Crateriforma conspicua: one gene and its partner. Each later gene encodes a partner of the first gene's protein in a complex. Links are inferred from orthologs where the notes say so. Each region holds a gene or a part of one and is shown in the gene's direction. Other genes may lie near its edges.

Region 1 (3,255 bases):
TGGCCGATGGGCAGTTGGGCGAACGCGAAGTCAACGTGGTGGCCGACCGTTGCATCGAGCTGGGCTTAAGCGAAATCGAATTGCACGAAGCGATTCGGTACAGCCTGAGTGATGATGCGGCGTTGGAATTGCCCGAAGATCCGGACGATCGCGAAGCCTTGATGAAGGATTTGATTCGTGTGATGGCGGCCGACGGTGACTTGCAAGAAAGCGAAAAAAGGCTGTTTGCACTGGCCGCGGCACGGATGAATCTGACGCCCGAGGATTTGGATCGTCTGTTGGCATCGATGCCGCCGGTCGGTGACGCGGGGGCTCCGGTGCAAGATTCAGAAACGGACGAAGGTTCAGGATCCTGAACCCACCGTGTTTTTTGATTGAAGGAAAGATCGCCGACATGGCTCGCATCTTGATCACGTCCGGTCCGACTCGACAATACATCGACCCGGTGCGTTATTTGACCAACGCATCCAGCGGTCGGATGGGCGCCGCGTTGGCATCTGCCGCGATCGGCCTGGGCCACGACGTTGTCATCATCAGTGGGCCCGTCCAGGTCGAATATCCGCAGGCCGCCCGGGTCATTCCGGTACGGACCACCGATGAAATGCTGGATGCCGCGCAAAACGAATTCGCCCGCTGTGACGGCGCGATCGGTGCGGCGGCCCCCTGTGATTACATGCCGCGGGTGGTCAGCGAACAAAAGCTGTCCAAAACCGGCCACCCGATTCAATTGGAACTGGTCGAAACCCCGGACGTCGTCGCGACGCTGGGCCAGCAGAAACGTGACGACCAATGGGTCGTCGGCTTTGCTTTGGAAACGGAAGACCACCGGTTTCGCGCGACGGTGAAGCTGCAGAAGAAACACTGTGACTTGATCGTCAGCAACGGCCCCCAAGCAATCGACAGCCAGGAAAACGAAGTCGAATTGCTGGACGTCCACGGCGACGTGATCGCCGACATCCGCGGCAGCAAAGAAGTCGTTGCGGATGAATTGCTGCGGCACATCGATCAGCGTCTGGTCGTCGCGCGTTCGGGTGCTTGACGCAACGCAATCGACCGATTGCCTTTGACGACCCACGCATCGGCGCCGCCCTACCGAAGGTCCCGGCCATGGCGGTAGACTTCCGTCCCACGCCCCGCCGGCGCGATGCCAATTTCTTGATGACGCCCGTTTCATGACGACACGTTCGATGACGAATTCCATGACGCCCGATCTGTCAGTTCAACTGGGGCGACTGAAGCTAGGCAATCCGATCATGGTTGCTTCCGGCACGTTCGGTTATGCCCGCGAGATGGAAAAAGTCGTCGACCTGTCACTGCTGGGTGGCTTGTTGCCCAAGACGATCACCGCCGAACCAAGGATGGGCAATCCGCCCTGGCGAACGGTTGAAACGTCGGCCGGTCTGTTGAACGCGATCGGGTTGGACAATGACGGCGTGGACGCGTTCATCCAGCATCACCTGCCCTACCTGCGACAGTTGCCGACCCCCGTGGTGGTCAGCATCGCCGGCCGGACACGCGACGATTTCGTTTCGCTGGCAGGGCGGATCGCCGAACAGGGTGGTGCCGCGGCGATCGAGCTGAATTTGTCGTGTCCCAATGTTTCCGGTGGTATTGATTTCGGTACCGATGCCGACAGTTGCCGGAAAGTCGTCGACCAGGTTCGACAGAATTGTGATCTGCCGATTTTGGCCAAGCTGACGCCGAACGTGACGCGGATCGCCGACATCGCGGCGGCGGCGGCCGATGGTGGGGCCGACGCGGTTTGTCTGATCAACACCGTGCTGGCGATGGCCGTCAACTGGCGTTCACGTCGTCCCATCTTGGGCAACGGGATGGGCGGGCTGAGCGGTCCGGCCATCAAGCCGATTGCACTGCGATGCGTCCATCAAGTCCGACAAGCGGTGGACATTCCGATCATCGGGATTGGTGGCATCGCCAACATCGACGATGTAATGCAATTCTTGGTGACCGGTGCGTCGGCTGTTCAGATCGGTACGGCGAATTACTACGACCCTCACGTCTCCACACGTCTGGTCGGCGAATTGCCCGAAGTGCTGCGTGCCGAAGGTGTGGATCGCATCACCGATTTGATCGGCACACTGAAAGTTTAAGCCCGGGGTATTGGTCTGGGCGTCTTCCCTCTCACCCGTCTTTTTCCGCGGCAGCTTGCCGCATGCCGGTGAGGTATCCACGCCGGTGTTTGCCGGAAAGATTCCCTCCGGTGCAAAGGCATGTCTTTTTGTGTGACAGGCGGATCTCCGGTGCGACGTCCTGTCACGTGCGACGATGTGGACAGTCATTTTGGGTCGTCTAGTGGCGTGGCATCCAACGCTGCAGATTTAGAATGGCGTTTCGGCTTTCGTGCGAGACCGCTTCAACGTTTCGCCACGGATGCAAGAAACGAAGTCGGCCGGACGGCAAGGTTGCGGTTGGGGGCACCGGCGGCGCGGACCAACGAAGCCGATTTGGTTCATTCCGTGTTCTGTTACTTTGAAATGGGAGATGTGACCATGCGAAACCCACGCAAGGCCTTCACACTCGTCGAATTGTTGGTCGTGATCGCGATTATCGGTGTCCTGGTCGGCTTGTTGCTTCCGGCGGTCCAGTCCGCTCGCGAAGCCGCACGTCGAATGTCGTGCAGCAACAACGCCAAACAACTGGGCTTGGCGCTGCACAACTATCACAGTGCGTTCAAGCAATTTCCCGCCCACCGCGCCGGTACGACCGGCCGCAAGGGTTACGGAATCAGCTGGGACAACATGAACGTGTACAGCAATGACACGCACAATTTCCGGCGTCTCAGCATGCTGGTTGCCCTGACGCCGTTCTTGGAACAACAACCCTTGTGGGACACGATCAGCAATCCCGTCTCGGTGCAGTACAACGGCAACGCGGCACCCAATGGGGCTTATCCGTCGATGGGCCCCGTTCCCTGGAAAGGGCAATACACGCCTTGGCGGACGCTGGTTTCGGCGCTGCAGTGCCCCAGCGACGCGGGGCCGCCGGTGACCACCGGGACGACCAACTATGGTGCCTGCATCGGCGATTGCGTGCGAGCGTTGGGATGGGGAAACCCGCCCAAGGAAATCAAACGTGGGTTGTTCCTGAGCGCCACGGTCACGCGATTCCGTGACATCGTCGACGGAACCGCCAACACGATGGCCATGGCGGAGATCACCAACAGCCTGGGCGACCGTGGGATCAGTGGTGGCGGCGCCTATGACATCGGCGGCGACATTAACTTGAGCCCGCGAG
Region 2 (3,159 bases), 2.5 Mb from region 1 along the record:
ACACGTGTATTACGCCGTTCATAAACCGACCGGCGTCGTCACGACCAACCGCGACCCCCAGGGACGCCCCCGAGTGATCGACTTGGTGCCGCCCGACGAACGTGTCTTTCCGGTCGGCCGCCTGGACCGCAACAGCGAAGGTCTGATCCTGCTGACCAACGATGGGGATCTGGCCCAACAATTGGCCCACCCCAAGTTCGGTGTTCGCAAAATCTATCGCGTCACCGTCGCCGGTAAGGTTGACGGCGAAACAATGAAACAGATGCGTCGCGGCATTCACATCGCGGAGGGGATGGTCCGCGTCGAGGGTGCCAAGCTGTTAAAGACTCGCGGCCGATCCACGGAATTGGAAATCGTACTGCGTGAAGGAAAGAACCGTGAGATCCGCCGGATCCTTGCCAGGCTGGGTCACAAGGTTCAAAAACTTCGTCGGATCGCGATCGGCCCGTTGCGTCTGGGCGATGTTCCCGCCGGGGCGTATCGCGCGCTGCGGCACGACGAAGTCGCCAAGCTGTACGCGTCCGTTCAACCCGGTGGCGATGACGACACCCCGACGCATCCCAGCCGGCGCAAGGGTGGCAAGAAACCGCGACAGCGCAGCGGCACCGACGGCCCGCGACCAAAGTCGACGAAATCCACAGCCAAGAAAGCGGCTGCGAAACGGTCCGGCCGCACGCCCGATCCCGACCGCAATCGCCGCGACGAGCGATCGGATTCATCTTTCCCCCTGCCGTCGTCCCATCGCCGAATCGGCGCCGTCATTGGCGGTGATGCGCCCGAACCAGTCGACACCGTTGAGGGACGGCCCGCCAAACGTTCCAAAAAGCCGTCTCGGAAAAAAGCAGCCAAGCGACCGGCGGCGTCTCGATCCGGATCAGGTCGCACCGGTTCACAAGGCCGTGCAACAAAACGTGGCACCAAGAAACGCGCTGGCAGCCGATCCGCCGGCCCGAAAGCCAATACGAAAAAACGTCGCCGTCGTTAAATTTGTTCTCTTTCCGGATTTGCATGACGCCATGACTTCGCTGCACGCTGATCACTACGCCGACAACCTCGTGCAATTGCGATCACCGCTGGTGACCAATCGCTGCGTCGCTCGAGACACTTTTCTGTGCCGAATCGATGCACCGGAGATTGCTGGGGCCGTGATCCCCGGCCAGTTTGTGATGATTCGCATGGCCCAGCATGACGCCCCGCTGATCGGCCGCGCCTTTGCCGTTTGGGACATCATCAACGACGATTCGGGTTCCCCACGGTTCATCGAATTGATCTACCTTCGCAAAGGCACGTTGACGCGAGCGTTGGCTTCCGCACCGGTGGGTACCCCGATGGATGTTTGGGGACCGCTTGGCAACGGCTTTGCCGCTCGCCCGTGTGACCGCCTGATCATGACTGCCGGCGGCATCGGCCAGACTCCGATGCTATTGCTTGGAAAAGAAGCGATAGGGACCACCGATTTCGGCCGCGAACATGGTTGGGCAAGCCACGTCGAAATCATTTATGGGGCTCGAACCGCTGAATTGTTGGCGGGTGTCGAAGCGTTTCGCACCGCCGGCTTTGAAGTCACCGTTTGCACCGACGATGGTTCGACGGGACAGACTGGACGGGTGCCGGATGTTTTGGCCACGCGATTGACCGAACTGAAAGACACCGGCACGACGCGTGTGGTGACTTGTGGACCGGAAATCATGATGCAGCGAGTTTCCGAAGTCTGCGATCAACACGGGGTCGATTGTCAGGTCAGCATGGAAACCCCCATGGCCTGCGGCATCGGCATCTGTTTTTCCTGCGTCGCGAAAATTCGACAGGACGATCCAAACCAACCTTGGGACTACAAACGAACGTGCGTCGAAGGTCCCATCTTCGATTCCTCGCGGGTCCATTGGGATGACTAATTTGTTCAGAATGTGGAACCACCTCGTCGCGAACCCTATATCGTCGTTTCGCATGCCGCGATTGTTCGCGGTGGCCGCGCTGCTGGGACTGGCGATTCTGGCCGGCTGCAATTCATCGTCCGAAACCGACGTTGTCGACAGCGACGGTCAGCCAACGCCCCCGCTGCCGCAAGAAGACGAAACGGACTTTGCCGGCCGACCATCACCCACCGGTCGCCCCAATAACAATCCAGTCGCACCGCCGATTTCAGACACTGCCATGACACCTTCGCCCACCGAACAAGGCGGCGGTGACTTATTGGACCAGTTGGCCGAGCCACCCGAGTTGGAATTGGCTCAACCGCCAAGTCAGGCGACGGAGCAGCTCAAGGCGAACCTTTCCCCCGATCGTCTGGCCGTTCTATTGGCCACTGCCGACCGAGAAATGGAAATGGCGTTGACGATGCAAAGCGACGCGTCGCAACAGGAACGCCTGGCACAGGCCAAGAAGATTGCCGATGCAAAGTTGCAAGCCGCCAGACGATTGGCCTCGCATCCCGACGCTACCCCCGAACAAATGACCCTGGGGAAACGCGCCGAACTGCAGGGCCTATCACACTTGGCACAACTGGGTGACTTGCGATCGGCGGAGTTACTGGAAGACTTGGCCAGCGAATACGTCCGCTCCGAATCCGATGATTTGAAGGTGGACAGCCAACTGGTGCTGATCGGTTTTGGGTTGGAACGTTTGCAAAATGGCGATGAACAGGCGGCCGATGACCTGGTCCAGTTGAACCGGGAACTGATTGAAATCACTTCGGATCAAAACGTCATGGCCATCGTCGCGATGGCCCAAGCGAGACAGTGGCTGGCCAAGCTGGATCATCCCGCCGAATCCGACGAAGTCCGCCGGATGATTTTGGATAAGTTCGGCGCTTCATCGGATCCGAACATCAGTGCTATGGCCGCACAGTACGCGGGCAATGTGAAGTTCGATGCGATCGACCAACTGGTGGCCAAGGCCATTGAGGGTCAAACGATCAATCCGACGCGGTGGCGTGAAGCCGTGGAAACGCTGTTGCGTGAAGCTCCCGATTTGTTGTCGGTCCGTTACCTATGCGGCACCACATTGCAGTTCGAATCCGGCAACCAACCGGAATTGGCTGACATCACTTACGAGATCTTGGAGCAGCGTTTTGCCGATGATGCATCCGCCATGGGGCAAGACGTTCAACTGGCCTTGGAACTGCGCGATGCGCGAGCCGAGAAAATCGGACAACCTATG

What was found.
Region 2: the proteins of Mal65_RS11155 (region 1) and Mal65_RS19670 are in contact, whole or in part, in a crystal structure (PDB 5UE9), measured with the Lactococcus lactis proteins. The link is inferred for Crateriforma conspicua from one-to-one orthologs. Residues at the interface, in WP_025017116.1 of Lactococcus lactis: Gly25, Phe27, Phe29, Glu32, Tyr33, Lys35, Tyr36, Lys48, Phe56, Thr60, Pro61, Arg62, Val63, Ala64, Glu65, Thr66, Ala67, Ser68, Gly69, Met70, Ile74, Gln77, Pro223, Glu251, Phe274, Ala275, Pro277, Phe278; in WP_023189152.1 of Lactococcus lactis: Leu4, Gln5, Ala47, Ser48, Met49, Leu50, Leu51, Arg52, Arg53, Met95, Leu98, Arg223, Met224, Ala225, Cys226, Ile228, Gly229, Ala230, Cys231, Tyr232, Ala233, Val235, Glu236, His237, Asn243, His244, Ala245, Lys247, Glu250.

The regions. Positions count from the first base shown.
Region 1 is NZ_CP036319.1:2,930,494-2,933,748, forward strand. The notes cover bases 220-3,149. They hold Mal65_RS11155 (dihydroorotate dehydrogenase), read left to right. Parts: upstream 220-1,187; coding sequence 1,188-2,111; downstream 2,112-3,149. Other genes in these bases: Mal65_RS11145 (TerB family tellurite resistance protein), read left to right, coding at 220-356; Mal65_RS11150 (phosphopantothenoylcysteine decarboxylase domain-containing protein), read left to right, coding at 395-1,039; Mal65_RS11160 (DUF1559 domain-containing protein), read left to right, coding at 2,511-3,149. Outside these bases: more of Mal65_RS11145, read left to right, coding at 1-219; more of Mal65_RS11160, read left to right, coding at 3,150-3,255.
Region 2 is NZ_CP036319.1:5,384,011-5,387,169, forward strand. Bases 122-2,955 are described here. They hold Mal65_RS19670 (dihydroorotate dehydrogenase electron transfer subunit), read left to right. Parts: upstream 122-1,016; coding sequence 1,017-1,895; downstream 1,896-2,955. Other genes in these bases: Mal65_RS19665 (pseudouridine synthase), read left to right, coding at 122-985; Mal65_RS19675 (TlpA family protein disulfide reductase), read left to right, coding at 1,948-2,955. Outside these bases: more of Mal65_RS19665, read left to right, coding at 1-121; more of Mal65_RS19675, read left to right, coding at 2,956-3,159.